Syntrophotalea carbinolica DSM 2380: one gene and its partners. The protein of the gene in region 2 binds, or shares a complex with, the protein of the main gene of each other region. Links are inferred from orthologs where the notes say so. Each region holds a gene or a part of one and is shown on either strand. Other genes may lie near its edges. The genes, in order: dnaX, dnaN and dinB.

What was found.
Region 1: the proteins of dnaN (region 2) and dnaX are in contact, whole or in part, in a cryo-EM structure (PDB 8GIZ), measured with the Escherichia coli proteins. The link is inferred for Syntrophotalea carbinolica DSM 2380 from one-to-one orthologs.
Region 3: the proteins of dnaN (region 2) and dinB are in contact, whole or in part, in a solved structure (PDB 1OK7), measured with the Escherichia coli proteins. The link is inferred for Syntrophotalea carbinolica DSM 2380 from one-to-one orthologs.

Annotation. Positions count from the first base shown.
Region 1 is NC_007498.2:457,780-468,511, reverse strand. What follows is about bases 4,145-7,020. They hold dnaX (DNA polymerase III subunit gamma/tau), read right to left. Parts: upstream 6,519-7,020; coding sequence 4,770-6,518; downstream 4,145-4,769. Other genes in these bases: PCAR_RS02555 (YbaB/EbfC family nucleoid-associated protein), read right to left, coding at 4,352-4,666; recR (recombination mediator RecR), read right to left, coding at 4,145-4,256. Outside these bases: nifJ (pyruvate:ferredoxin (flavodoxin) oxidoreductase), read right to left, coding at 1-3,467; more of recR, read right to left, coding at 3,657-4,144; PCAR_RS02540 (hypothetical protein), read left to right, coding at 7,217-7,474; PCAR_RS02535 (cold-shock protein), read right to left, coding at 7,612-7,812; PCAR_RS02530 (DUF2752 domain-containing protein), read right to left, coding at 8,146-8,583; PCAR_RS02525 (CD225/dispanin family protein), read right to left, coding at 8,583-8,843; PCAR_RS18235 (Hsp20/alpha crystallin family protein), read right to left, coding at 9,196-9,522; PCAR_RS18870 (hypothetical protein), read right to left, coding at 9,497-9,691; PCAR_RS02515 (DEAD/DEAH box helicase), read right to left, coding at 9,925-10,732. UniProt on the Escherichia coli protein: Part of the beta sliding clamp loading complex, which hydrolyzes ATP to load the beta clamp onto primed DNA to form the DNA replication pre-initiation complex.
Region 2 is NC_007498.2:114-8,437, forward strand. What follows is about bases 799-3,625. They hold dnaN (DNA polymerase III subunit beta), read left to right. Parts: upstream 799-1,566; coding sequence 1,567-2,685; downstream 2,686-3,625. Other genes in these bases: dnaA (chromosomal replication initiator protein DnaA), read left to right, coding at 799-1,317; recF (DNA replication/repair protein RecF), read left to right, coding at 2,743-3,625. Also shown: more of dnaA, read left to right, coding at 1-798; more of recF, read left to right, coding at 3,626-3,834; gyrB (DNA topoisomerase (ATP-hydrolyzing) subunit B), read left to right, coding at 3,851-6,238; gyrA (DNA gyrase subunit A), read left to right, coding at 6,306-8,324. UniProt on the Escherichia coli protein: Confers DNA tethering and processivity to DNA polymerases and other proteins. Acts as a clamp, forming a ring around DNA (a reaction catalyzed by the clamp-loading complex) which diffuses in an ATP-independent manner freely and bidirectionally along dsDNA.
Region 3 is NC_007498.2:3,640,318-3,650,953, reverse strand. What follows is about bases 1-2,780. They hold dinB (DNA polymerase IV), read left to right. Parts: upstream 1-665; coding sequence 666-1,895; downstream 1,896-2,780. Other genes in these bases: PCAR_RS16900 (potassium channel family protein), read right to left, coding at 2,647-2,780; PCAR_RS16905 (sugar phosphate isomerase/epimerase family protein), read right to left, coding at 1,881-2,654; PCAR_RS16915 (F0F1 ATP synthase subunit epsilon), read left to right, coding at 111-527. Outside these bases: more of PCAR_RS16900, read right to left, coding at 2,781-3,660; PCAR_RS16895 (glutamate--cysteine ligase), read left to right, coding at 3,871-5,259; tkt (transketolase), read left to right, coding at 5,321-7,315; PCAR_RS16885 (RNA polymerase sigma factor), read left to right, coding at 7,408-8,052; PCAR_RS16880 (anti-sigma factor family protein), read left to right, coding at 8,049-8,498; PCAR_RS16875 (DUF3106 domain-containing protein), read left to right, coding at 8,535-9,005; PCAR_RS16865 (hypothetical protein), read right to left, coding at 9,221-10,636. UniProt on the Escherichia coli protein: Poorly processive, error-prone DNA polymerase involved in translesion repair and untargeted mutagenesis. Copies undamaged DNA at stalled replication forks, which arise in vivo from mismatched or misaligned primer ends.

The DNA of each region.
Region 1 (10,732 bases), 460 kb from region 2 along the record:
TTCTTCAATACCCGATAACGGTTTTCACTGTAGGCGTAGTCCTCAAAGGTGATACTCGGATCCTTGCTGTCGAGCTGCAAAGGATTTTTGCCTTTTTCGACCAGGGTCGGGTCAAACCGGTACAGGGGCCAATGCCCTGAATTAACGGCTTTTTTACATGCATCAACGGCTTCGGTCATTTTGATACCATGTGCGATGCAATGGCTGTAGGCAAGAATCAGAGAGGGCCCATCGAAAGCCTCCGCTTCGATAAACGCCTTGACGACCTGCGCAGGATTGGCCAGCGACACCTGGGCAACGTAAATATTGCCGTAGGTCATGGAAATCATGCCCAGATCCTTTTTGGGCATGCGCTTGCCGCCGGCCGCGAACTGGGCCACAGCACCAAGCGGTGTCGATTTACTGGCCTGTCCGCCGGTGTTGGAGTAGACCTCGGTATCGAGAACCAGCGCGTTGACATTGCGACCGGAAGCAAGGACGTGATCCAAACCGCCGTAACCGATGTCGTATGCCCAGCCATCACCGCCGATAAGCCAAACCGACTTCTCAACCAGGTAATCGGCCACGGACAGCAATTGTACCGCGTCTTCCTTGTCGCACCCTTTGAGAATGTCCTTCAATTTGGCGACGCGCTCACGCTGAGCCTCGATCCCCTCCTGACTCGACTGGTCGGCCGCCTTGATCTCGGCCATCAGGCTCTTGGCCGCTGCACAGCTTTCGCTGGCACAGTCCATGATCTTATCGAGCAACTCGTAAGCGTAGGTCTTGAACTTATCCACCGCCAGTCGCATACCGTAACCGAACTCGGCACAGTCTTCGAACAAAGAGTTGTTCCAGCTGGGTCCAAGACCATCCTTGCGAACCGTCCAGGGCGTGGTGGGCAGATTGCCGCCGTAAATCGAAGAGCAACCGGTGGCATTGGCCATCAACAGGCGGTCGCCAAACAGCTGGGACAGCAATTTAACGAAAGGCGTCTCGCCGCAACCGGCGCATGCACCGGAAAATTCGAACATGGGCGGCAGCAACTGACTGCCCTTGACCGTTGCACGATTAAAGAGCTTCTCATCGGGATTGGGCAATTCAAGGAAGAAATCCCAGTTCGCCGCTTCCTGGTCACGCAACGGCGGCTGGAAAGCCATGTTGATGGCTTTGCGGGTCGGATCTTCCTTGCTCTTGGCCGGGCAATTGTGCACACAGGCACCACAACCGGTACAATCCTCGGGAGCCACCTGCAGGGTATATTTCAGACCTGCCAACTCTTTACCCTTGGCATCGCAGGATTTGAAGGTCGCCGGCGCGCCGGAAAGCTGATCGGCCGCATAAACCTTCATACGAATGGTGGCGTGCGGACAAACAAAGGAGCAGATACCGCACTGTACACACACTTCAGGCTCCCACACCGGAATATTGATGGCTATATTGCGTTTTTCATATTGGGAAGTCGCCACCGGGAAGGTTCCGTCCGCAGGAATGGCGGAAACCGGCAGTTCATCGCCTCTGTTGGCGATGATCTGGGCCGTGACCTCCTTGACGAAAGCCGGCGCATGGGGCCCCACGGGCGGCTTCATCGCCAGGGAACTGTCGGCGCTGGCAGGAACGGCAACTTCCTTGAGATTGGCCAAAGCAACCTCAACGGCCTGATAGTTCATATTGACGACTTTTTCGCCACGCTTGCCGTAACTCTTGACAATGGCCTGTTTGATCTGATCGACCGCCGTTTCAAGAGGAATGATATTGGAAATGGCGAAAAAGGCCGTCTGCATGATGACATTGATCCGCGGTCCGAGGCCGATTTCGTTCCCCAGACGCACGCCGTCGATGACATAAAACTTCAACTGCTTGTCGATGATCGACTGTTGCACTTCAGCAGGCAGCTGTCCCCAGACCTCTTCCGCACTGTAAGGACTGTTGAGCAGGAAAGTACCACCCTGCTTGGCCTTACCCAGCATATCGTACTTCTCCAGGAAGGAGAAGTTATGGCAGGCTACGAAATCGGCACGGTCGATAAGGTACGGGGCGCGAATGGCCTGCTTGCCGAAACGCAGATGGCTGGTCGTGATACTGCCGGCCTTCTTGGAGTCATAAACGAAGTAGGCCTGCACGTTATTGTCGGTGCTTTCGCCGATGATCTTGATGGAGTTTTTATTGGCTCCGACGGTACCATCGGAACCGAGGCCGTAAAATACGGCGGAGTAAAGGCCGTCGTGCACCAATTTAAAGTCCGCATCGGCCACCAGATTGGTGCCCGTAACATCGTCGACGATGCCCACGGTAAAATGGTTCTTCGGCTTGTCCTGCGACAGATTATCGAACACCGCCTTGACCAGCGCCGGGGTGAATTCCTTGGAACCGAGCCCGTAACGGCCGCCGACGATGGTCGGGTAGCTCGGCAGATCGAGCAATCCGTCGCTCATGGCTTCGCCAATGGCGGTGCGAACGGCCTGATAGAGGGGTTCGCCGAGAGAACCAGGCTCCTTAGTGCGATCAAGCACAGCGATTTTCTTAACCGTGGACGGCAGAGCTTCGGCAAAGGCCGCGACGGGGAACGGCAGAAACAGCCGCACCTTCAGAACACCGATCTTCTCGCCTTTGGCATTCAGGTATTCGACCAGTTCGTGTACCGTATCGGCACCGGAGCCCATGACCACGACCACACGCTCGGCATCGGGCGCCCCGACGTAGTCGACCAGCGAATATTGGCGGCCGACGCGCTCGGCAAACTTGTCCATCTGGGCCTGCAGGACGCCGGGAACCTTGTCATAATAGCTGTTGACGGTTTCGCGACCCTGGAAATAGACATCGGGGTTCTGCGAAGTACCGCGGATCTTGGGACGCTCAGGCGACAATGCACGATCACGGTGTGCACGTACCAGATTATCGTCAACCATGTAACGCATGTCGTCTTTGGTCAACTCCTCGACCTTCTGGATTTCGTGAGAAGTCCGGAAACCATCGAAGAAATGCAAGAACGGGATACGCGATTCCAGGGTCGCGGCCTGGGCGATTAAAGCGAAGTCCATAACTTCCTGGACATTGTTCGCAGCCAGCAGAGCCCAACCGGTGGAACGGGTTGCCATGACATCGGAATGATCGCCAAAGATCGACAGAGCCTGACAGGCAATGGCCCGAGCCGAAACATGGAAAACGGTCGGTGTCAGCTCCCCGGCGATTTTGAACATGTTGGGAACCATCAGCAACAGACCCTGGGATGCGGTAAAGGTCGTCGTCAAGGCTCCGGCCTGAAGAGCACCGTGCACGGCACCGGCGGCACCGCCCTCGGATTGCAGCTCCACCACATCCGGAACGGTACCCCAGATATTGGCTTCGCTCAATGCGCTCTTGGCATCGGAAATTTCCCCCATGTTGGACGAGGGCGTGATCGGATAAATAGCAATGACCTCATTGGTGGCATGTGCAACATGCGCAGCGGCGGTATTGCCATCGATAGTCACCATTTTACGTGACATTTTGTTTCCTCCTTGTGGATCATTTCGATCTTTTACTAAATTGCTGTTTTAATCGCGTTCCGGGTAAAATTATAATAACTCCGAGGCTTGCCCTGCGGCACCGCAACGAAGTTTTTCGTACATCGAATCCGGATATTCTACGAACCGGCCAATTAAGGTTATGCAAAACGTTTGCCTGTTCTTCAGAATTTACAACTCCCGGCGTCCTTCGACCGCATGATTGACCGTCGCCTCGTCCACATATTCCAGGTCGCTTCCCGTGGGAATACCATGCGCCAGTCGTGTCACCTTGACCCCGAACGGCTGGATCACTTTTGCCAGATAAAGCGCTGTAGCCTCGCCTTCCACGTCAAAATTGGTTGCCAGCAGCACCTCTTTAACATTGTTCTGCTGCAACCTTTCAAGCAATGCGTCAATTTTCAAATCATCCGGGCCGATGCCATCCAGGGGCGAAAGAGAACCGTGTAAAACATGGTATCTTCCACGAAAAGAGCGGCTGCGCTCTATGGCAATGACATCCTGTGGTTCCTCTACAACACAGATCAGTTGATCATCCCGGCCCACATCGGTACACAATGGACAGGGGTCTTCTTCCGTAAAATAAAAACACCGGGAACAAAACCGGGTTCGCTCTTTCAACTCCCGGACAGCTTCCCCCAAGGCCAAAGCATCCTGGGAAGTTTGCCGCAACATGAAAAGAGTCAACCTGACAGCTGTTTTGCGTCCGATACCAGGCAGCTTGGCAAACTCACCGACAAGCCGGTTAAACGATGGGGTAAATTTTACCATACTGATTAAGCCCGTGACAATATCTTTTGAAATAACGTTCTATTATTTTCTCTGGGTAAAAAATTTTTTCTCCCCAACAAACAACCGGAAGGAAATTACATCAAGCCAGGGATATTCAAACCGCCGGTTACTTTGCTCATTTCCTGCTGCGCCATATCCTGACTCTTTTTCAGCGCTTCGTTGACAGCCGCCAAAACCAGGTCCTGCAACATTTCGACATCCTCGGGGTCAACAACACTTGCCTCGATTTTCAGGTCAACCAATTGCTGCCGACCGTTAACCACGGCCGTCACCATGCCCCCACCGGCCGAAGCCTCCACCTGGCGGGTTTCCAGCTCCTGCTGCATGCGCTCCATCTTCTGTTGCATGAGTTGCGCCTGCTTCATGATATTACCTAAACCTTTTGCCATGACAACAACCTTCCTGGCCAATAAAATAAATTGGCCATTATTTTTATGTATTATTAAAGCGTCGAGACTGAATATATGCCCGTATCAATCAGACATGTTTGTCTCAGTCACGATCCGCATGTCCCAGATCTGCACCTTCCCGAAGGGGCTTGACCTGCACAACTTCCCCCCCAAGAATTTTTTGCGCAGCCTTGACCGCGGGATGCCCCAATGCTTCGTCTTTAACCTGATTGCGCTGACTACTTTCCCTGGCCTGGCGCTCCTCAGCCAACGACGGTGGCGCCACAGCCTGATCCTGGGCACGAATCGGCACAACACGCATGGTGACGGTTTGCCCGAAGTAATCTTCTGCTATCTTCACAAAGCCGGCCTGCAGATCGCCATCCTGCATCTGCGAAAAGTGAAAAGACCCTTCGACAAACCCCAGTTCGACCAAAGGCAACTCCAACTTAAGCAGTTTACCATGCTCAAGAACGCCACCAAGACGCGGGCGGTCTTTATTAATACGCTGAACCAGCGCCTGCCAGCCTTGCGGTTTGCTTTCAGCCTGAGCATCCGAACCTTTGCCGGCGGCCGCAACAGCGGTCGACTGAGCCGGCTCGGGAACTTGAGCCTGAACCGGAGCAGGCGCAGGGCGTTCGGCGACGATCGACTCCGATGAAGCATAGCTCGCCGGCTGCGCACGCTCCGCAGGCGGTACGCCCGACTCCAAACGGCGCTGCAGATCTTCCACCTGGCGCACCAAGGTTGCCACATCCCGCCCGGAAGGCAAATGCGCCAAACGCAGCAAGGCCATCTCCAGCGCCAAACGCGGAAACGACGATCCGGCCAATTCGGCCTCAGTGCGCACCAGCACGGTTACGGCCCGCTCCAGATCTTCCAATTCCACCGTTGCAGATAAACGACGTAATTCTTCAAGCTCATCCGGCGTAGCGTCGAGCAGGGCCTCCGGCTCAGGGACCACCTTCAACACCACCAGAGAGCGCAACGTCTCGACCAACTCACGACAGAACTGCCTGAAAGAATGTCCCAGCTCATCCACCCGACAGACACAGTGCAAAAGCCTGCGACTGTCGTGCCCCAGCAAGCTTTCCAGAGTATCGACCAGCAAGCGCCGATCCACCATCCCCAGAAGACCCTGGACATCGTCCTCACCAACCGCATCCCCACAAAAGGCGATAACCTGATCGAAGGTAGACTGGGCATCGCGCATGCTGCCCTCACCGCGCCTCGCCACCAGCCCCAGGGAACGTTCGGAAATAGAAATCCCCTCCGCTGCGGCAATTTCTTTCAGCCGGGCAACGATCAAAGGCAAAGGTATTTTACGGAAATCAAACCGCTGGCAACGCGACAGAATCGTAATGGGGATCTTGTGCGGCTCGGTTGTGGCAAAGATAAATTTGGCGTGCTCAGGAGGCTCCTCCAAGGTCTTCAACAGGGCGTTGAAAGCGTTGGTGGAGAGCATGTGGACTTCGTCAATGATAAATATTTTATAGCGGGATCGGGAAGGAAGGTAGCGGATATTTTCCCGAAGCTCGCGAATGTCATCGACCCCGGTATTGGAGGCACCGTCGATTTCAAAAACGTCAAGCCCCTGCCCGGCCGATATTTCCCGGCAGGACTGGCAGACGTTACATGGCTGCGGTGACAGCCCCTGCTCGCAGTTCAACGCTTTGGCAAAAATACGCGCAGCAGAGGTTTTGCCCACCCCGCGCGCACCCGTAAAAAGGAAAGCGTGATGAACGCGCCCGGTCTTTATGGCATTGCCCAGGGTTTGGCTGACGTGTTCTTGCCCGACCAGGTCGTCAAAACTCTGGGGCCGATACTTACGAGCCAGTACCAGGTAAGACATGAAGTGCTAGGATCTCCGTAGACATTAGAATACAGCCGGCGGGACACAAAAAGGATTGCCGACACAAGTGACAGCCAGGCTCACCCGCGGCACACGGCTAAAGCCGTTACCGCTGCTCCCTCCCGGGCCTGACGGGGTTGGCGGCCGTCCGTTGCGCGGGACCCGGCTGTCACTTCTATCGGCAAAAACCCGATCGAAGGGTAAAGTTAAATGGCGGAGAGGGAGGGATTCGAACCCTCGGTACCTTGCGGTACACACGATTTCCAATCGTGCACCTTCGGCCTCTCGGTCACCTCTCCGCAGGTGGGGCAGAATACAACAACTGACCGGAAAATGTAAAGACTTTTTGTTGCCTCCCGAAAAGACATAGATCTACACCCGCCGACACAGCACTTCCCAGGAGAAAAACAGTGCACAGGTAAACACATACCGGTGACAGCACCGCGACCCTGCGCACCGGCCAAATCGAAAATGGCTCGGCCCGCAGCACCCGACACGCCACCTTAAAAATCCCTGCGATGCTCCCGCCTGCATACGATACGCTCTCGCCCAGACCTGAATAAAGAACACAAAAGAGCGCAAAGCTACCTCCCCCAAAAAAGACCTGCGCCGCTCACATCAAGCGCTGCCGCCGGGATTGATCAACTCAAGCACAGGCGTATATAATATAGGGGTACCAAAAATGAAAGGAGATCGTCATGGCAATGTCAAGAGACAACCAAACTCGCATGCAGGCGATGGAAAACCTCGAGCAAATTGCCCGAACCTACACTCGACACATGATGGGGCCCCACTTCCCGGGACACCAGGAAGAAGCCATATTATTGCTGCAGAAACTGAATAGCGCCGTCAAGAATCTCGACAGCATCGAAGGATGCGAACTGCCCGTCGGCCATATGCACAAATGGCAGGAAACCACTTCCTACATGCAGCCCGCCACAAAAACTCCCAGATAAGGCAGGGCACCAACCCCGGACCAACGTAAAAAAGGGTTCGCAACCAGTGGTTGCGAACCCTTTTCAAATTACTGCCTGCGAGGTTGACTCACTCACGGACAGGCAACAGCGAACTTGACTAAGAAGTCAAACGCAAATTAGATTTTGCAAACGTTGGCCGACTGGGGACCCTTCTGACCCTGGACAACATCGAAGCTGACCCGGTCGCCTTCAGCCAAGGACTTGAAACCTTCGCCCTGGATGGCCGAGAAGTGCACGAACACGTCGGGACCATTGTCCTGCTCGATGAAACCGAAACCTTTTGCGTCATTAAACCACTTAACAGTACCTTCTGCCATTTTTCTTCCTCTTTCCCCAGCAGGGGCGTTTTTGGTTGTGCAGGATTTGCGCTGTCCTTAAGTAAAAAGCCCCACATACCAAGAGGTCTGTGCGGCTTAAAATCGACTGACGATCAATCTGCTTGACAAGCAAATCTACACAAACTTACTTAAGTTGCCCCTTTCTACCACACCCGTCCACAAAAAAGCAACAACTATTTTAAAAAATCTCATACCGGCCGCAAACCGATGGGCAAAGGCTTAGGCTTTAAACCGCGACAGAAACAAAAGCCACCACAGGATCCGCTATTCGCCAAGAAATCAAGGCCCCACGCAGAAAACCTGCCGTGCAACTCAACCATGAGGAGCCAGAAAGCTAAAAGGGTATGCCGGCAGATTCCGCAACACTCCGTACACAACGACAAGCACGCAAATACCGATGATCGCCGCAGGCTTCAGGGCTTTTTCGTCAAACCCTCTGAGTGCGCGCCCAGGAATCAACCCGGCCACTCCCCGCACCAGCAGAAAAGGCACAGACACAACCATCAGCGCGTTATACCCGAAAGCCGCACCGATTCTGCCATGCAACAAATGGTGCAGGGCCCTGGTGGAACCACACCCCGGACAATACCACCCCGTCAACGACCGAAACGGGCAAGGCGGGAACCACCGATTTTCGACCGGACTGAAACACAACAGCACCCCCGTCGCCACCACCGCACCAACGACCAGCAAAAACCGGCGCCAGCATCCCCAATCGCGAAAGCGCACAGCAAACCGCTCAGGCAGCATCAAGCCCCCATAACTGCCGCGAACACCATGATACCGAGGTAGAACAGCATGAAAACCAGCCCGCATAAAAAGCCGGCCCATACCCACTTCTTGGCCAGCTGGGATGCCTGCCGAGCCCCTTCAATATCACCCGCCTGCTCTTTCCCGTTGACCTGAGCCGCATAAACAATCGACACGATGCCAAAAGGCAGACAGCAAAACAAGGTCACCAGAATCGCCTGAACCAGATAATTGGGAATCGATGGGGCCGTAACGGCCACTCCGGCACCCGACACAACCTGTCGGACTCCGCAATGAGGACAAATTTCGGCCTTGGCGTGAATCGCCTTGCCGCATTCGGTGCAAAATTTCCCTGTCTTGGTTTCCTCTGTCATCAAACACCTCCACCATATGAATAAAATTTACATCACCACCCATGCAGGCTTAAAAAATAATTCAATCCGCCATTAAAAACAATTATTTTTACATATTTTCCCATGATCGCTTCTCGCACCTTGCCCGGCTTGTCCCCGGAGCCCCCATGGTGCCCGCCACCTCAATCTGCACCCTGTCGGGGCCCAGACGCACAAAAGGCCGGGACATCCCGGCCTTTTGCACACCCCAAAAACACGATTACTCAATCTCGATCCTGCGTTTCTTCTGCTTGGCTGCCTCCGTTTTGGGTATGCGAACTTCAAGCACGCCTTCCTTGAACGACGCCTTGGCCTGTTCCGTCAGAATATCGCCGGGCAAACGCACGGAGCGCGAAAATTTACCGAAGGAACGCTCGATGCGATGGTAATCTTTGCGTTCGATTTTCTCTTCGGTTTTCTTCTCGCCGGAGATGGTCAGCAAATCGTCGGAGATATCCACCTCGACATCTTCCTTGCCGATACCCGGCAGTTCGGCTTTGACCACCACGGCATCCTCCTCCTCATAGATGTCGACAGAAGGTGCCACCGCTTGCATGCTCGGCAGATTGAAGCGCGGCATCCACATGGGAGAAAAAAAACGGCCGGTTAAAAAAATCCCCGAACCAGCGCTCCATTTCCTCAAACGGCGAGACCAGCTCCGCCCGTTCAGGAACCAACACATCCTTGCCCTCATGTTTTTTATCTTTCTTACCCATAACTGCCTCCGAATGTTGACAATACGGTTAACAAGGAATTTCCGAGATAGCGTGAAGCCGGCCCCTCTCTCCGTACAAGGCTAGCAGCTTTGAAAGGTCTCGCAATAATCACTTCCCACAGGAAAAAGAGCAAAAAACAGCCGCATACCCGTAATGGATATGCGGCCCGTGTGTTGTGCAAAACTTATAAAATCAGACAGACATCCGCAAGGGGAAGGCGAATGGGGTTCAGCCTACACCGTCCCCAGGCGCTCTCGAGCCGCCGATTGCCCGCGCGACCTCTCGGAACAACCGCCTTGGCGCTCTTTACGTCCGGAAAAATAGCTGGCCGGCTTCCTGCCCGAACGGTTCGGTCCATTCCCTTTATAGCGCCGCCGTCCCTCAGCGGATGCTGCCCTCAAAGGGAAACGGGGTTCCAGACCGGGAATTTCCCGACGCGGCAATTCGCGGCCGATAAAGTGTTGAATACGTCGCAAGGCACTGACCTCCGCACCGGACACAAAGGATATCGCCACCCCCGTGGCTCCGGCCCGTCCGGTACGACCGATGCGGTGCACATAGTCTTCCGCAAACTTGGGCAAATCGTAGTTGAATACGTGACTGATACCGGCGACATCCAAACCTCGGGCAGCAACATCGGTAGCCACCAGCACACGAATGCGTCCGCGCCGCAAATCGCGTACGGTCCGATTCCGCGCCCCCTGGTTCATGTCGCCATGCAAAGCGGCAGCCCGATACCCCTGCGCGGACAGATCTCTGGCCAGGCTATCGGCATCGCGCTTGGTCGCGGAAAAAACAATGGCCTGCGAAATATCCGAATGTTTCAGCAAATGTTGCAGGAGCCTGTTCTTGTGCTGGCGATTGTCCGCCACATGCAAATGCTGCTCAATGTGATCCGAGACATTCTTAACCACAGCGATATCGATGCGGAATGGATCGTCGAGCAACCGCCGGGCCATTTTCTGCATGGCATCATTCAAGGTAGCGGTAAACATCATGGTCTGGCGCTGTCGGGGTGCCGCGGCACAAACCTTGTCAACA
Region 2 (8,324 bases):
AAGCAATCCTTGACCCCGCAGCATTTTGCGACATGGATCAAGCCGATTCGCTTCATCGGCGTACATAACGATGTGGTGGAACTCGAAGTACCGAACCGGTTTGTCCTCGACTGGTTAAAGAAACATTATTACGGAACTATTCAGGAATGTTGGTCGAATACGGCAGGGGCGGCCTATAAAATAAGCCTTACCGTTGCCAGTAAAACCGCCAAAGAGCCTGTTCCCGCCGCTGAAACCAGTCCCCCCGCAACCCCGGCGCCAAAACCGAAACAGGAAAAAACACCACCGCGAGCCAATGCCTACAACCTGAATTCGCGATATACCTTTGAAACCTTTGTTCTTGGTTCTTCCAACCAATTCGCCAGCGCGGCGGCCACAGCGGTAGCTAATAATCCTGCCACGACCTACAACCCCTTATTTATTTACGGAGGGGTCGGTCTGGGAAAAACCCATCTTGTCAATGCCGTGGGAAATGCCATTCTGAAAAAAAATCCGGAAATGAAGGTGTGTTACTACACTTCCGAAAAATTCATGAATGAGCTGATCAACTCACTCCGCTATGCAAAGATGGATGAGTTTCGCACCAAATTCAGATCTATGGACGTGTTACTGATTGACGACGTTCAATTTATTGCAGGAAAAGAACGTACTCAGGAAGAGTTCTTCCATACCTTTAACGCGTTATACGACTCCCATAAACAGATTGTTGTAACATCCGATAAATTTCCCAAAGAAATACCCGGCCTAGAAGAAAGACTGAGATCACGATTTGAATGGGGATTGATTGCCGATATTCAAGCCCCGGACATGGAAACAAAACAAGCTATTCTTAAAATGAAAGCTGAACAGAACGGTATAGATCTACCCAAGGAAGTAGCTTTATTTTTGGCAAGCGCGGTAAGTAGCAACATTCGTGAACTCGAAGGTTACCTGGTACGTATTGGTGCTTACGCAAGTCTCACAGCTACTCCCATCACCTTAAGTATGGCCCAGGAAGTGCTTAAGGACATTCTGGTGGAAAAACGCCGAGAACTAACCGTTGAAGAGATTCAAAAACTGGTGGCTACTCACTACTCCATCAAAATATCGGATCTTAAGTCAGCCAAGCGCATGAAAGCCTTGGTATTACCGCGCCAGATAGCCATGTATCTTTCCCGTCAGCTGACGTCCTGTTCCTATCCGGAAATCGGAGAACGCTTCGGCGGAAAGGACCATTCCACAATCATTCATGCGATTAAAAAAATTGAAAAAGCCATGGATGAAGATTACCAGCTCCGTTCGGTTATCAACAATTTGAAAAAAGAGCTAAGCATCTAACAAGCGATTTACCGCAGCATAAAGTGTGGACATGAACCACAACAATCCGGTGATAAATCGGCCATTTCGCGGTTATACACAAAATCGGCCATTTCCACCGCATTTTACCCACTTTACCCTGAACAACATAAGGTCTTGATTTAATAGTAATTTTTTCAGTATTCCACATATACACAGGCAACTACTACTACGACTATAAAATCTTTTAAAACCATAATAAAAACCGTTTCCTGTTGACGGGGGGGCAACATGAATTTTTCAATTGAAAAAGAAGTCTTTCTCAAAGGCCTGGCACGAGTACAGGGAATCGTCGAAAAGAAAAACACCATTCCTATCCTTGCCAACGTACTCATCGAGGCCGAAGATGACCACATACGCCTCACTGCCACCGATCTCGAAGTCGGCATGAAGGCTTCCTACCCTGCCAGCGTCACATCGGCAGGTCGTATAACCGTATCCGCCAAAAAACTTTTTGAAATCATCAAGGAACTACCGGAAAAGGAAATATCTTTTACCGCCAAGGAAAATTGTTGGATAGAAATACGCTGCGGTAAATCGCTTTTCAATGTTGTTGGTCTATCAGCCGATGAGTTTCCCTATTTCCCCCAGATCGACAAGGAACAATTTTTCCAGATTCCGGGCGATATCCTTAAACGCCTGATTGAAAAAACCGCTTTTTCCATGTCGACGGATGAGAGTAAATACAACCTTAATGGTATTTACCTTCGTGCAATGGAAGATGAGGGTCGCCAGATATTGCGATTTGTGGCCACGGACGGTCACCGTCTGGCCTTGATGCAAACCCCTCTCGATTGTTCCCATGTGGAACCATTGGCCAAGGGGGTTATTTTCCCTCGCAAGGGTGTGTTGGAATTACGAAAAATCGCCGAAGAGGGAAATGGTGAAGTACTGCTTGGTTTTATGGACAACAATGCGGTTATCAAAAAGTCCCAAACGGTAATCGTTATGCGTCTGGTCGATGGTGATTTTCCCGACTACAACAGAGTTATTCCACTCAATAACGATCTCAAGGCCAACATTCCTCGCGAAGAATTTCTACATGCCTTACGCCGTATGGCCATATTGTCGAGTGAAAAGTCAAAAGGTGTCAAAATCGATTTCCAGGAAAATCAGCTAACTTTATCTTCATCTAATCCGGAATTCGGCGATGCCAGAGAAGATTTTGAAATAGAGTATGCCGAAGGTGATCTGTCGATAGGTTTTAATGCACGTTATCTTATTGATATTCTTGCAAATTTAGACTCCGAAAAGGTCTGTTTGTCCCTTCGGGACCAACTGTCTCCGGGACTGATTACGCCTCTCGATGATAACGACTACCTTGCGGTCATCATGCCAATGAGGCTATAGTACGTCGCGCATTGTGTGGGCTGGTACGGTTTCCCCGCGCAAAGCAAGGCGATTTTCATGATCCTGACACGAATCATTCTGCACAATTATCGTAATATAGAAGCCGCGGAGTTATGCCCGGAGGAAAACTTTAATCTTCTTTGTGGAGATAACGCCCAAGGCAAGACCAACACCCTGGAAGCGATTTATCTTTTAGGTCATTTCAAAAGTTTTCGCCGGGGACGCAACGAAGAACTGATTGGCTCAGCTGACCGACATACCCGGGTTCAGGGAGAATTTCTACGCGATGGTCTGCGCGAAACGGTCAGTATCACCATAACCGGCGATAAAAAAAATATCGAGATCAACGGCAAGCGGCCGCGCCAAAGCAATGAGATGTTCGGCCGTTTTCCATCGGTACTGTTTGCACCGGAAGAGGTTAGTCTGCCCAAAGGTTTTCCGGCGGGACGTCGTGCTTTGCTGGATCGGGCCTTATGTCAGACCAGGCCTTCTTTTCTCGATCACGCACGGGCTTATCAGCGCTGTTTGCGGCAGCGGAACATTCTGTTGAAAAGTGGCGCCGCAGCTCCGATAGTACTGCCTTGGACTGAAGAGTTGATACAGACCGGGGCCATGGTGCGTTTGGCTCGTCGCCGTTATCTCGATCGGCTGTTGCCGTTGTTGCGCGACATTTACCGGGAAATCTGCTCCGGCAGGGAATCTGTCAATCTGGTCTATCCCTCTGAATCCGATAATCTCTCGGATTTAAAGGAGGAATTGCGCAGTAATCTGGAACGGGAACAAAGCCGGGAAACAAAATATGGCATGACCATGGTCGGTCCGCATCGTGATGATCCTGTCTTTATGGTGGATGATCGGGTTTTAGGACTCTACGGTTCGCAGGGCCAGCAACGCTCGTTTATTCTGGCCTTCAAAACCGCTCAGATTATCGATCTGGAAAAAGAGACAGGGTATACGCCGTTGCTTTTACTGGACGACATGACCAGTGAATTGGATCGCAAACGGCAGGATTACTTTTTCCGGTTTTTACACCAAAGACAAGGCCAGGTGTTTATTACCTGCACGGAACTATCTCCGTTACAAAACGCGGGATTCAATCGCATGCGAACTTTTCGAGTCCGAGAGGGAAAACTTTGCGATTACCAATAACTGTTATGAGGATCTTATGACGGATACGAACCAAAGAGAGTACGGGGCCGGAAGCATCAAGGTTCTGGAAGGTCTTTCGGCTGTGCGAAAACGCCCTGCCATGTATATCGGGTCGACCGGTGTCATGGGGTTGCACCATCTGGTTTACGAAGTGGTGGACAATTCCATCGATGAGAGCCTGGCAGGTGTCTGCGATGAAATTTCCGTTATTTTACATCTGGATGGCTCGGTAACAGTGGAGGACAACGGCCGCGGTATTCCCGTCGATATGCACCCGACTCAAAATAAGTCGGCGGCCGAAGTCGTTATGACCGTGCTTCATGCCGGCGGCAAATTCGACAGCGATTCCTACAAGGTTTCCGGGGGTTTGCACGGTGTCGGCGTTTCCGTGGTCAATGCACTGTCGAAAAAGCTGGAATTGGAAATCCGCCGTAACGGACGCATCTACCGCCAGGGGTACGTGCGAGGTGTTCCCGATGCACCTTTACGGGAGGAGGGCGACACCACCAAGCGTGGTACGCGTATTACCTTCTGGCCGGATCCGGAAATATTTGAAATAACGGATTTCTCTTTTGAGACTTTGTCGAAAAGGCTGCGGGAACTGGCTTTTCTGAACGGTGGCGTGCACATTCATATCGTGGATGAGCGCTCGGAAAAACGCCATGATTTCCATTACGAAGGTGGCATTATTTCCTTTGTCAGCTATCTGAACCGGGCCAAGACGCCGCTACATGCCGAACCCATTTTTTTCAGCGGTGAGCGCGAAGGCGTGCAGATCGAAGTCGCATTCCAGTACAACGACGGTTACGACGAAAAAATATTTACCTTCGCCAATAACATCAATACCCACGAGGGCGGTACGCATCTGGTCGGGTTTAAAGCAGCGTTGACCCGTACCATGAACAGCTACGCCACGGCCAATAACCTGCTGAAAAACGTCAAAGCTTCCATATCCGGAGACGATCTGAGGGAAGGGATGGCAGCAGTCATCTCCGTCAAGGTGCCGGACCCCCAGTTTGAAGGCCAAACCAAGACCAAATTGGGCAATTCGGAGATCAAAGGTTATGTCGAAACCCTGATCAATGAAAAACTCGCAACCTTTATGGAAGAAAATCCCAACGTTGCCAAGCGCATTCTGGAAAAGGGGATTGAAGCGGCCAGGGCCCGCGAGGCAGCGCGCAAAGCCCGCGATCTGACCCGGCGCAAGGGGGTCCTGGACAGTTTGGCATTGCCGGGAAAACTCGCCGACTGCCAGGAAAAAGATCCGGCTTTGTGCGAAATCTATCTGGTCGAGGGCGACAGTGCCGGCGGCAGTGCCAAACAGGGACGCGATCGACGTAACCAGGCTATTTTGCCGTTGAAAGGTAAAATTCTCAATGTCGAGAAGGCCCGTTTCGACAAAATGCTTACCTCCAACGAGATTCGCACCCTTATTACCGCCATGGGGACCGGCATCGGTAAGGGCGATTTCGATATCAGCAAGTTACGTTACCATCGTATCATCATCATGACCGATGCCGATGTCGATGGTTCGCATATCCGCACGTTGTTGTTGACCTTCTTTTTCCGTCAGATGCCTGAGTTGATAGAACGCGGCTATCTTTACATCGCACAACCGCCGCTTTATAAAGCCAAACGGGGAAAAAGGGAGTTGTATCTCAAAGACGAGAGCGCCCTTACCGAATATCTGCTCGATGAAGGGGTTGACGGAGTAACTCTCGAGTTGAAGGCAAACGACAAGGTGGTGCGGGGTAAGCAAATTATTCCCACACTGCGGAATATCATCGAATACAACCATATTTTTTCAAAATTAGTCCTCAAAGGTGTGAATAGCGAGGTCCTGAATATTTTTGTGGAAGGCCGCATTCGCAACGGCTTTGAGGATATGGCGGATCTTGCCCCGCTGGTTCAGAGACTGAAGCAGGCCGCTCCGCATGCCGATTTCCAACTGTTCCACGAACCCGACCGGATTTTGTTTACCCTGGGGAACGTTCGTGCTCGTATCGATCGCCAGGTTCTGGAAATTTTGTCTTCCCACGAATATCACCTGTTGTTGCAGGCCTGGGCCAAGATTCAGGAAAGCCATGCCAATGAGCGGGCTGTGATCAGCATGGAGGGGAAAGAGGAATCCGAGGTCAACAATTGCCAGGAATTGCTCGATTTTTTCCAGGCCCGTGCCCGCAAGGGACAGTATATCCAGCGTTACAAAGGTCTCGGCGAGATGAATCCGGATCAGTTATGGGAAACCACCATGGATCCGGAAAAACGCATACTGTTACAGGTCCAGGTTGAAGATGCGGTGGAAGCCAACGAAATATTTACGGTTCTCATGGGAGACCAGGTCGAACCTCGGCGCGAATTCATCGAAAACAACGCCCTCAATGTCTCCAACCTCGATATCTGATAAAAGACCGATGCCGGATGTTGCGCCAGCCAGTCGCACCATCCGGGTTTCCCGCGGAGGATAAGGCATGCTAACGGAACAAAACAAAAAAACCGTCAACATAGAGGACGAGCTGCGCAAATCCTATATGGATTACGCCATGAGCGTCATTATAGGCCGGGCTCTGCCGGATGTGCGGGACGGTCTGAAACCGGTTCATCGACGCGTGTTGTATGCCATGCACGAACTGGGCAATGCTTACAACAAGCCTTATAAGAAATCGGCGCGTGTTGTCGGCGATGTAATCGGTAAGTATCATCCCCATGGCGATTCGGCTGTCTACGATACCATCGTACGTTTGGCACAGGATTTTGCCATGCGTTATCCGCTGGTCGATGGCCAGGGTAACTTCGGCTCGCTTGACGGCGACAGTGCTGCGGCCATGCGTTATACCGAAGTGCGTATGGACAAGCTGGCCCATGAGTTGTTGGCCGATCTGGAAAAAGAAACGGTCGACTTTGGCCCCAACTATGACGATTCGTTGCAGGAACCGCTGGTTTTACCCTGTAAATTTCCTAATTTGCTGGTCAACGGTTCCGAAGGTATCGCTGTCGGCATGGCGACCAAGATTCCGCCGCACAATCTGGGAGAGGTCATCGATGGGCTGGTTGCCATTATCGATGATCCGACGCTCGACGACGAGGATCTGTTCCGCTTGATTCCCGGTCCGGATTTTCCTACGGCCGGTTTTATCCTCGGTCGCGAAGGCATCCGCAAGGCTTATGAAACCGGCCGCGGGATTGTACAGATGCGGGCGCGGGCGTTGGTGGAAAAGGACCGTCGCACCAGTCGGGAGAAAATCGTTGTCACTGAAATTCCCTATCAGGTCAACAAGGCGCGGCTCATAGAAAAAATCGCCGAGTTGGTCAAGTCCCGTAAAATCGAGGGCATATCGGACTTGCGCGATGAATCCGATCGCGAGGGTATCCGCGTTGTCGTCGAGCTGAAGAAGGATGTTATACCGGAAGTCATCCTCAATCAGCTTTACAAGATGACCGCCATGCAGTCGTCTTTTGGCATCATCATGCTGGCGATCGTCAACGGTCAGCCGCGGGTTCTGAGCCTGCGGGCGGTGTTGGAGCATTTCATCGAACACCGCAAAGAGATTGTCACACGGCGCTGTATTTTCGAATTGCGTAAAGCCGAGGAAAAAGCCCATATCCTCGAGGGATTTAAAATCGCCCTGGAAAATCTCGATGAGGTGATTGCAATTATCAAGCAATCGGCCAATCCTCGGGAAGCCAAACAACGTCTGATGGAGCGCTTTGCCCTATCGGAAATCCAGGCCCAGGCGATTCTCGATATGCGTTTGCATCGCCTGACCGGGATGGAACGGGATAAGATCATGGCCGAATACAGGGAAATACTGGCCTTGATCAACCGCCTCAAGGAGATACTGGCCAGCGAAGTGGAAATCCTTAAAATAATCAAGTCGGAATTGTCGGAAATTCGGGAAAAATTCGCTGATCCCCGCCGTACGGAAATAGTGGATCATCGCGGTGATCTTTCCCTCGAAGACCTGATTGTCGACGAGGATATGGTCGTTACCGTATCCCATTCCGGATATATCAAGCGTAATGCCGTGTCGCTGTATCGTTCCCAGCGCCGCGGTGGTAAAGGCGTGACCGGCATGCGGCCCAAGGAAGAGGATTTTGTCGAACAGTTATTCATCGCTTCGACCCATTCGTTCGTGCTGGTGTTTACCGATGCCGGCAAGGTGTATTGGCTCAAAGTGCATGAAATTCCGCAGGGCGGACGGGCGTCGCGCGGCAAGGCTATCGTCAATCTGTTGCAGTTGCAAAGTGGCGAAAACGTGACCAGCATTCTGCCGGTCAGGGAATTCACCGAAGGCCGCTACATTATCTTTGCCACCCAAAACGGCATCGTCAAAAAGACCGACCTCATGGCCTATGCCAACCCCCGGTCCGGCGGTATCATCGCTCTTACCATTGATGAAGGCGATCGCCTGGTTTCGACCAGACTGTCCGATGGCGAGATGGATGTGCTGTTGGCCAGCCAGAACGGCAAAGCCATTCGTTTCCCCGAA
Region 3 (10,636 bases), 3.6 Mb from region 2 along the record:
CATGCAAAGAGCGCAGAGTTCTTCTTTAAGATTTTTGCCCTAGCTTTTTGCCTCTCTCAGCGTGCTCCGCGTTCTCTGCGGTAAATCGAATTTGAAAAGGATAACCATCCATGGCGCAGAAACTGAAACTGGAGATGGTGACGCCCGCCGCCCAGGTGCTCAGCGAGGAGGTCGACGAGATCGCCGCCCCGGGCAGCCTGGGGCAGTTCGGCGTGCTGCCGGGACATACGCCTTTGCTGACCACCCTGCAGGTGGGGGAATTCAGCTACCGCAAGGGCAGCGATGTCTATTACCTGGCGGTGAACTGGGGGTATGTGGAAGTGGCCGAGGACCGGGTGCTGGTGCTGGTGGAAACCGCCGAAACCCAGGACCATATCGACCTGGCACGGGCCAAAGCGGCCCTGGGACGGGCCGAGGCGCGATTGCGGGAGCTGACCCCGGCGGACAAGGAATACCACAACATGCAGGCGGCCCTGCAGCGCGCCATGGTGCGGATTCAGGTGGCCGGGCGTGGTGGGCGCGGCTGACGGAATCCGCAGCAGGCATCTCTTTGTAATAAGAGAAATTTTAAGGAAATCTAAGTAAGTGCTTATTGCCGACTTTGGATTTTATCGATCGAAGACTGGTTAATGGTTTGAAAGGCGGCTTGTAAAAAGCCGCCTTTATTGTATCCGGTTTGTCGCCAAGGGGATATCATGTCGGGGACGCAGCCCGAAAAACGCATCATCCTGCATCTGGATATGGACGCTTTTTACGCAAGCGTCGAGCAGCTGGATAGTCCGGAGCTGAAAGGACAACCGGTTGTGGTCGGCGGGCATCGTTCGCGTGGGGTGGTGTGCGCCTGTTCCTATGAAGCCAGAACTTTCGGCATTCATTCTGCCATGCCCATGAGCCGTGCACTTCGATTGTGTCCACAGGCCATCGTGCAACCGGTACGGATGGCCAGGTATCAGGAAATCTCACGGCAGGTGTTCGATATATTCGGTCGGTACACAGACCTGGTTGAACCCTTATCGGTGGATGAGGCGTTTCTCGATGTTACCGCCAGTCGACGTCTTTTTGGCGAAGGCTGGGATATTGCCGAAAAAATCCGTCGGGATGTCAGGGATGAACTGGGACTGCCCATCAGTGCGGGTATTGCACCGAATAAATTCCTGGCCAAATTGGCTTCGGAGCAGGCTAAACCGGATGGTGTTTTTCAGGTACCGGAACGGGTGGATGATTTTCTACTGTCATTGCCCCTGAAGCGGCTATGGGGGGTGGGCCCGGTGCTGTTGAAGTCTTTGCAGAAAATGGGGTTGCGGACGGTGGCCGATTTACGCCATATGGATCGTGCTGATATGGAACGGTGCTTCGGGCAGGCCGGTGAGCGGCTTATACAATTGGCGCATGGAGAGGATGAACGACCGGTAGAACCGCAACGCAGCCTCAAATCTATTGGTCATGAGGATACATTTGACCAGGATATTTTTGAACGTGAAACAATGCATGTGGCGCTTCTTGATCTGGTGGAGCGGGTGGCGGCACGTTTAAGAAAGCATGGTCTGATCGGTACAACCCTTACACTCAAGGTGAAATATGCAGATTTTTCGACAGTAACACGTTCCAGAAGTGTTGCGGATGGGATCTGCCATGCCAGGGACATGCTGCACCTGGCGAAGCAACTGCTGGAGAAGACAGAGGCCGGGAAAAAACCGGTGCGCCTGCTTGGCGTCAGCCTGGCCAATTTGATGGATGCAGACAGCGGACAGGGTTTATTGTTCGATGAAGATCGCCGGAACCAGCTGAAAGGTTTGGAACAGGCCATGGATCACGTGCGAGAAAGGTACGGCGAAAAAGGGCTCTGTCGTGCAACCCTGGTAGGACATCGCCGAAGGAGTTTAACGCGGGAGTAACGATTTGACACTGCCGACACAGCGCAAAAGAGCTTCACAGTCATGGATCTCAAGGGTCATGCTGGGTGAGCTTTGCAGATTTTTCATATAATCGAAAAGCAGAGGAAAATCGATGTTCCCCTCCCCTATCGCCAGATGGGCATCGCGATCGCCGCTGTTGTCGTGAATATGCAGATGACGTATCCAGGGTGCAAGAGCCTCAAACCACTGCTCCATGGAACACTTGGCAAACAGGTTCCAGTGTCCGGCATCGAAGCAATGACCCAGCCATGGCGAATCGAGGGTCTTCAATACCGCCGCCAGCGTATCGGGAGTTTCCTCGAAAATATTTTCCAGCACCAGCAGGCACTCCTGGCTTGCAGCCTGTTCCAGAAGGGGCGGTAAAAAGTCCAGGCAGGCATCGATCCAGGGTTGACTCTGGCCACCGTAACGCCAGCGATCAAAGCCGGGATGAAGGACCACCAGTCGAGCCTGAAGGAGTTCGGCAACCTCCAGGGTCTGCATCCAGCGCTGACGCGTCGCTTCCCGAACCAGGGGTTCTATCGCTCCGGGGTTGAGATCCATAAAGGGGGCATGTACCGTCACGCCAAGCCCCTCTTCGGCGAGCTGTTGGCCGGCTCGTTTGACGGCCGGCAGTAACGACGGATCGAGATCGGGCCATTTAAAAGCGAGTTCAGGTTGCAGACGGTGTTTCAGCAGCAGGGGAAAGTGCTGATCCCATTGGCTGAACGGGATATGAACATGCATTGGATCACGCATTGACAGTACCTCCGCAGGCCACCTGTTCGAGCTTGCGGATGGCAGGCGGCTCGCCAAGGGTAATGAGAATATCCTCAGCGTCGATAGTGGTATTGGATTCAGGATTGAACAGCATGGCGCCGCTGCTCTTTTTGATGGCGATAATCATGATGCCCCAGGCGCGGCGGATATCCGATGACACCAGGGATTTATCCACCAGTGTAGAGGTCGGTGCCACGCGGATTTCCTCGAGCTGCAGCTCCAGACTTTCACTGCCGACGGCGATATCGATGAAATCGACCACCGATGGCCTCAGGACCGCCCAGGCCATACGGTTGGCACCGATGCGATAGGGCGAGATTACCTTGGTGGCACCGGCGCGTTTGAGTTTGATTTCCGATCCTTCTTCGACGCTACGGGCCAGAATAAACAGGTCCGGGTTGAGGCCGCGGGCTGTCAGGGTGATGTAAACGTTGGCAGATTCTGAGGTAACGGCCGTGATTAATCCTTTGGCACGCAGGATACCTGCCTGTATCAGGGTGTCATCATCGGTGGCATCGCCTTGGACGAAAAGAATGCCTTCTTTGGCCAGGCTATCACAGATAGCCTGATCACGTTCCACGATGACAAAGGGCACGGGTCTGGAGATGAATTCCTGACTGATAAGCGTCCCGATGCGGCCGTACCCGCAAATGATGTAGTGGCCTTCCATCTGGTTGATGCGTTTTTCCAATTTTCTTCTCCCGAGCATATGCAGGATTTGTCCCTCAACCATCAGTTGCAGGAGGCTCCCGGCAGCATAGGCGATGGTGGCGACACCGAAGACAATGAGGCTTATGGTAAAAATCTTGCCTTCTGTGGAAAGGTCATGTACCTCTTTATAACCGACGGTTGCCAAAGTGATAACCGTCATATAAAGGGAGTCAAGAAAATCCCAGCCTTCTATGAGGATATATCCGGCGGTGCCCAGCCCGATAGCCAGGACCAGAATCAACAGAGAAAAACGCAAGTGACGGACAGGATTCATGTTCTCTCCGGGATCAGAGGTACTGGGATAATAGCTTTCAATGGATAAAAAGGCAAGATACCCGCTATGCCTCGGGTGTGAGATGAACGCAAAATCGTGCTAAGGTGTTATTTACGGTTATTATAAAATGAAATTATTCAACCTGCAGAGGATCTCTCGGCTGTCCGAACGGCCAGCGAGTGGTTTGGCCCGCACGGCAACAGGAGAAGCATGTCGACTATTGTGAAAACCCGTCTTGATGAACCCGTTAGCTGTCATGACGACCTGGTAAAATATCAGCTGCGCAATATAAGGCCGCGCGATCAGTGGGGAGTTGGCGTCGAAGTGGAAAAGCTTGTGGTGGATCGGCAGACCGGTCAAGCCGCGGAATTTTCGCGGATTGAGGCCCTGCTGAGCCACCTCGAAAGCGCTGGCGGATGGCAAGGCCAGCGTGAAGCCGGCCGCCTGATTGCCCTGATGGGGGAATCGTCGTCCGTGACCCTGGAACCGGGCGGGCAGCTTGAATTATCCGGTAAACTCTGTACCGATCTTTGTTGTTGTCAACGGGATCTGTCGCGTCATGTTCGACGAATTGACAGCGCGGCGCGGCCTTTGGGGCTGGCGTTTCTGGGCCTGGGGGTGCATCCCATTACACCTTTGCAGGACATCGACTGGTTGCCCAAGCCGCGATATGCGATTATGCGTGAATATATGTTGCGTACCGGTGACCTCGGCCAGCATATGATGAAACTCAGCGCCGGTTTGCAGGTCAATCTCGATTTTTGCGACGAAGCCGATTGCATGGATAAAATACGCACCGGTCAGTTGCTGGCTCCCCTTTTCTACGCCCTGTTTGCCAACTCACCCTTGATGAACGGAAAACCGTCGGGGTTTCTTTCCACCCGAGGGGAGATCTGGGCGCGCACCGATCCCGATCGATCGGGGATCATTCTGGAACTGTTCCGGCCAGGCGCAGGTTTATCCAGTTATGTCGATTACGCCCTCGATGTACCCATGTATTTTATTCTGCGTCAGGGCCATCTGATCGATCTTACCCGCCGCCGATTTAGCTTTCGGCGTTATCTGAGCGAAGGTTTTGAGGATTTCCGCCCTACCCTTGCCGATTGGGATCTGCATCTATCCACGCTGTTTCCGGAAGTGCGTCTGCGCCCGCAGATCGAACTGCGCAGCGCCGATAGCCTGCCGCCGCACCTGGCCATGGCGGTCGCGGCCTTGGCCAAGGGATTGATGTACGACGACGAGGCGCGTTATCAGGTAGCAAAGCTGCTCGACCCCGGCGACGATGCACAACGCATGGAGGTGTACCGCAATTCCTGGCGTCTGGGTCTTCGAACCCCGTGCGGAAACCACACATTGCGGGAGGTAGCCTGCGAATTGCTCGCGGTTGCCCGTGAAGTATTGCGGCGCGTGGGTCCCAGAGATTGCCCGTGCGGCAGCGAGGCGCGTTTTCTGGATGGTATAGAGGAGGTGGCACACAGTGGCGTGACCCTGGCGGAGCGGTTGCTGCAAGACTGGCAAGGAGCTCCGGAACAACGCCTGGCAGCATTGCTGACCCATTGCGCTTATCCCGAAAACTCCCCCGGGGAGTTCTGTCTTTGACAAATATCTGACCTACCGGTTTCCGTTAGGCCGGAGCACCGGTCAACTGAGGAGGACAATCATGGAACATGAACGTCTGGATCAGAAGCTGGCTCGCGAATCTATCGATACCGTCCGTCTGCTTGCCGCCGACGCGGTCGAAAAGGCGCGCTCCGGGCATCCCGGAACGCCCATGGAAGCCGCTCCCATCGCTTACCTTCTCTATACCCGTCACCTGCGACACAACCCGGACAATCCCGATTGGCCGGGCCGCGACCGGTTTCTTTTGTCCTGCGGGCATGCCTCCATGCTGCTTTACAGTATGCTGCATCTGACGGGTTACGACCTGTCGATGGAGGACCTGAAACAGTTTCGGCAGCTCGATAGTCGTACGCCCGGACATCCGGAATTCGGCCATACGCCCGGCGTGGAAACGACCACAGGGCCACTCGGTCAAGGGGTGGCGGTCGGCGTCGGCATGGCCATGGGCGCACGGCTGCTGGCGGACAAGGTGCATCCGGAATTGTTCGATTACCGCATCTACGCCTTATGTTCCGACGGCGACATGATGGAGGGGGTCGCGGCGGAAGCGGCTTCGCTGGCCGGTCATCTGCAGTTGGGCAACATGATTTATGTCTATCTCGACAATCGTATTACCATCGAGGGCGGCACCGACCTGGCTTTCAGTGATGAAACGGCCAGCCGATTTCTTTCTTACGGCTGGCATGTGCAACATGTCGAAGGTGAAAACCTGACGGAAATCGATGCAGCGCTGGTTTCGGCCCGCAGGGATCCGCGCCCCTCTCTGATCATCGCCCGCACCCATATCGGCATAGGCGCTCCGCACAAGCAGGATACCGCCGAGGCCCACGGCGCGCCGCTGGGAGCGGAAGAGCTGCAATTGACCAAGGAATTTTACGGCCGGGATCCCGACCTCGCCTTCCAGGTTCCCCAATCAGTCGCGCAGCATATGGCGGAGGCCAAACTGCGGGGCAAATATCAGGAACAGACCTGGCAGGAGCACCTGAGGCAAGCCCTTGCCGCCAATCATCCGAACCTCGCAGCCTGGCAACAGGGCCAAGCTGCCGGCATACCGTCCGATTGGCAAGCTGCCCTGCCCTGTTTCAGCGTCGATGACGGTGCTCTGGCAACCCGTCAGGCCAGCGGTCTGACCCTCAATGCGCTGGCAGAAAAAATTCCTTTGCTGGTGGGTGGCTCCGCCGACCTGGCGCCATCCAACAACACGGCACTCAAAAAGGCCGGATCTTTCAGGCCGGGTAAAGCCGACCGGAATATCCATTTCGGTGTACGCGAACATGCCATGGGGGCTATTCTCAACGGTTTGGCCCATACCCCGGGGTTGATTCCTTTCGGCGGCACCTTCCTGGTTTTTTCCGATTACATGCGCCCGCCCATGCGGCTTGCCGCCATGATGGGGCTGGCGCCGATCTACGTTTTCACCCACGATTCCATCGGTTTGGGCGAAGACGGACCCACCCATCAACCGGTCGAGCATCTGGCCGCTTTGCGTGCCATTCCCAACCTTACGGTGATTCGCCCCTGCGACGCCAACGAAACGGTACAGGCCTGGCGTGCAGCCCTGGAAAATCGTCGCGGGCCGACGGCACTGGTGTTGACACGTCAGAAACTGCCGGTGCTCGATCGTCATATGCATGGCGGTGCCGAAAATTTACAGCGCGGCGGCTACGTTCTGGCCCGGGAGCAAAGCACCCTGAGGGTGTTGATTATCGCCAGTGGTTCAGAGGTTCAGATCGCTCTTGAGGCGCGGTCCCTGTTGCAGTCCGAGGGGTACGGCGTCAGGGTGGTCTCCTTGCCCAGCTGGGAACTTTTCGAAACTCAGACGCAAGCTTATCGCGACGAGGTGCTGCCTCCCGGCGACGCGTTACGGGTGGCCGTTGAAGCCGGTATCGGTATGGGGTGGGAGCGCTACCTCGGTCATTCCGGCATGCTGATTTGCATGGACGGTTTTGGCGCCAGTGCTCCCGGTGGCGAGTTGATGAAAAAATTCGGGTTTACCTGCGAGCATCTTGTGAACCGAATAAAAATGCAATTATGACCGCTGTCCGAAAAAAAACCCGCCGGGATGTAAACCTTTTGTCGGTTGATGCGTCTTATCCGACAAAAGACCATTCAAGCGAGGGACCGGATATGGATTACCGGAATACGGCAGCCGTTATAGAGGTGGATGAGGTGCCGGAACAGCTTAGCGAACCGATGACGGACAGCGAATCCCTGTTGCTGGAAAGAATTCGCCAGGGAGACGAGGGTGCCTTTACACAGCTGGTTTCAGGCCATCTGTCCTCGGTGGTCAATCTTGCTTACCGTATGCTGGGGGATCGCCAGGAAGCTGAAGATCTGGCCCAGGAGGCGTTTTTGCGTCTGCACCGTTCCCTGCCCTCTTTTCGCGGGGATTGCCGGATCAAGACCTGGCTTTACAAGGTTGTCTCCAGGCTGGTGATCGACCATATCCGGCGGGAACAGGTACGGCGCCGCATCTTTTTTTTCCGCAAACATGAGGACGATCCCGATCCGGTGGCCAATTTTGCCGATCCTTCGGCATCGCCCAGTGACCAGCTTCTGGGACAGGAAACTCGGCAAAAGTTGTTCAAGGCCATGGAGAAACTCTCCGGACGGCAGCGCGCCGTGTTCGTCTTGCGCCATCAGGAAGGTCTGCCCCTCAAGGAGATCGCCCAGGTGCTGCATTTGAAGGAGGGTACGGTCAAGGCTCATCTGCATCGCGCCGTGCAATGTATACGTCAAGAATTTACCGATCAGGAAGAGGTAACGTCATGAAACGCCAGGCGACTTGCAACGAAAAGGAACTGGTGCTGTTCTATTACGGGGAACTCGATGCTGCCGGGCGGCAGCGTCTGCAGAGCCATCTTGCCGACTGCCCGGCGTGTCGCAGTCGTCTGGATGCACTGCAACGCTCGCTGGATCATTTGTCCATGCCGGGGGTGACCCTGTCCGAAATCGAAAAAACCCGTTTGACTGCGGTTATCACCGAAAAAGCCTCGCAAAGGGCCAAGCCGCAACGCTGGCTGCTGGGGTCGGCCGCAGCGGCGGTGGCGACACTGGCGATAAGCCTGATGATACTGCCAGGCAATTTTGCCAGATGGACAGGGCAACTGCCGCAATCGGAAACCGAGATCGGTATGCTGCAGGATATGGAGTTGTTGCAGAATATCGATTTGCTTGAAAATCTCGATTTGCTGCAGGACTTTGAACGCATCGGCTAGCCCGTCGCAAGACGCATGGCAAGCATGGGGGACGGAATGAACGGAAAATGGTGGAGTTTACTGCTGGCGGGATTGTTTTTGGCTCCTCTGTCGCAGGCTTGGGCCCGGCAGGCCCCGCAGCGGGAACCTGTCTGCGTGTTGGCCGACAACGGACAGCGGTGGCAGGACCTTACACCGGAACAGCGAAAGGAACTGAAGGGTCGCTATCGCCAATACAAGGAATTGACTCCCGAGCAACGGCAACGATTGCAGCAGCGATACGACAAGTATCGCGACCTTACGCCTGAGCAGCGCAAACGCCTTAAACAACGTATGGAGCGCTGGCAGAAACTGCCCGAGGAAAAGCGTCAGGAATTGAAACAGCGCTATCATCGCTACCGTCAATTGCCGCCGGAAAAACAACAGGAACTGCGCAACAAATGGCGGGAACTCAAGAAGCTGCCTCCCGAAGAGCGTCACCGGCGTTACAAAGAGTTGCAACGGTCATACGATAATGATCGTGGTTGACCCCGAAGCCTGATTCACAACAAAGCGCCCTTTCTTTCGTGAAAGGGCGCTTTGTTGTCTGAAAAAGATTCAGGATCTTTTGCCTTGAAGCGGTTGCCGTTCCGGTTTAGCTCTGGGAGGTTATCGGAGCCCGCGGTTTGCGGTGAAGGCGTCTGGAAACAACAAAGCCCCGGTGTGAACCGGGGCTTTGTTGTGAGGTGTCAAGATCTTAACAATTATTTAACCAACGGGAACACCAGCAACTGGCTGTCGCCGTTTTTGCCGAAGACAGAGCCGGGCTGGGTGGCCACCATCAGCACACGTTGCTGATCGAGGGTCAGCCCCTGCAGCGGTAAATCGAGTTCTTCGCCGAGGGTGCCCTTGACGAACATGCCGTCGCGGAACTTGACCACTGCCAACCAGCTTTTGCCGATATTGGGGGTAATGCCGGGCGCCGACATGAAGGACGACTCGGAAGCAACGGTGAGCAGTTCCACGCTGCCGTCGTGATCGAGGTCCACGGCGATCGGCGGTACCTCGAATGAAACCGTATGGGTCTCGGTTTCGCGGGCGTCGGGCTGTTCTTCGAAAATGATGCCGCTCAGGGAACCGCCCATCATTTTGGGCGACTTGTAGCGTTGCTTGGTGCCGGAGTAAACATACAGCAGTCCGTTGCGTATAAAAACAGTTTCGGGCTTGCGGTCGCCGTCGAGGTCGGCCATCAGGCTGCCGCCGACGGTGAATCTGCGGGGCAGCTCAAAGTCCAGATCGCGGGTTTCCAGCTCGCCGTTACGCAGTTGCAGTTCGCGAACGATGGTACCCCAGAAGGATTCGTTATCGAAGGTCTGGGCCAGCAACAGCTCGCGGCGGCCGTCGCCGTCGCGGTCGAAACTGCCCAGACTGTAGGGCAGATGCTTGCCGACGGGAGTGAAGGTCTGGTTTTCATAACGATAGACCGTAGAAGTCAGGCTGTTTTCCTTCCAGGCGGAGACGGCGAGATAGAGTTCTCCTGCGGCAGGTTGCCACCAGTGCAGGGCGAAGACCTGGGGCATGGTCGCCGGCTGGAATTCCGCAACCGGAACCATCTTCTCCCCGGCTTTGTAAAGCTTGATGATCGTGCCGTCGGTAACCGCCATGAGTTGTTCGTTCCGGAAGCGGACAAAATCGGCCATGACCGCGCTAAAGCCGAGGGCGCCGAGAGTCTGAAAGCCGGGCATGCTGATATCGTATTGCACCCCATAAGGGCTTGCGACAGGCCTGGCCGGAGCTTCGAGGCGGTAGGGAGTGGCGGGTGCGACCGGGGCCGCTGCTTGCAATGGTGCCGAAACCGCAGGCTGCAGTTCGGCGGGCAGCGGGTAGGCGCGTACGACTTTGAAGTTGGCATCGCGTACGGTGATGCCGTCGCGCGTGGCGACGACCAGAAGATCTGCGGCCGTTGTGGCAGCGCCTGGCCGGGCCGGTTTTTCGGCCTGGGCAGCAGCGAAATCCTGCCAGTTCAGGGCGGGCAAGGCGGCTTTGAGGGAGCTGAAAAAGCCTTCGGCTTTGCCGGTGTAATCCCAAAAAGCGGCGCGCAAACCGGAGTAACGACGAATACTATCGCCACGCTTGATGGCGCTGTGGCTGGAGATGGCCTTGGTATGGGAAAAACCGTC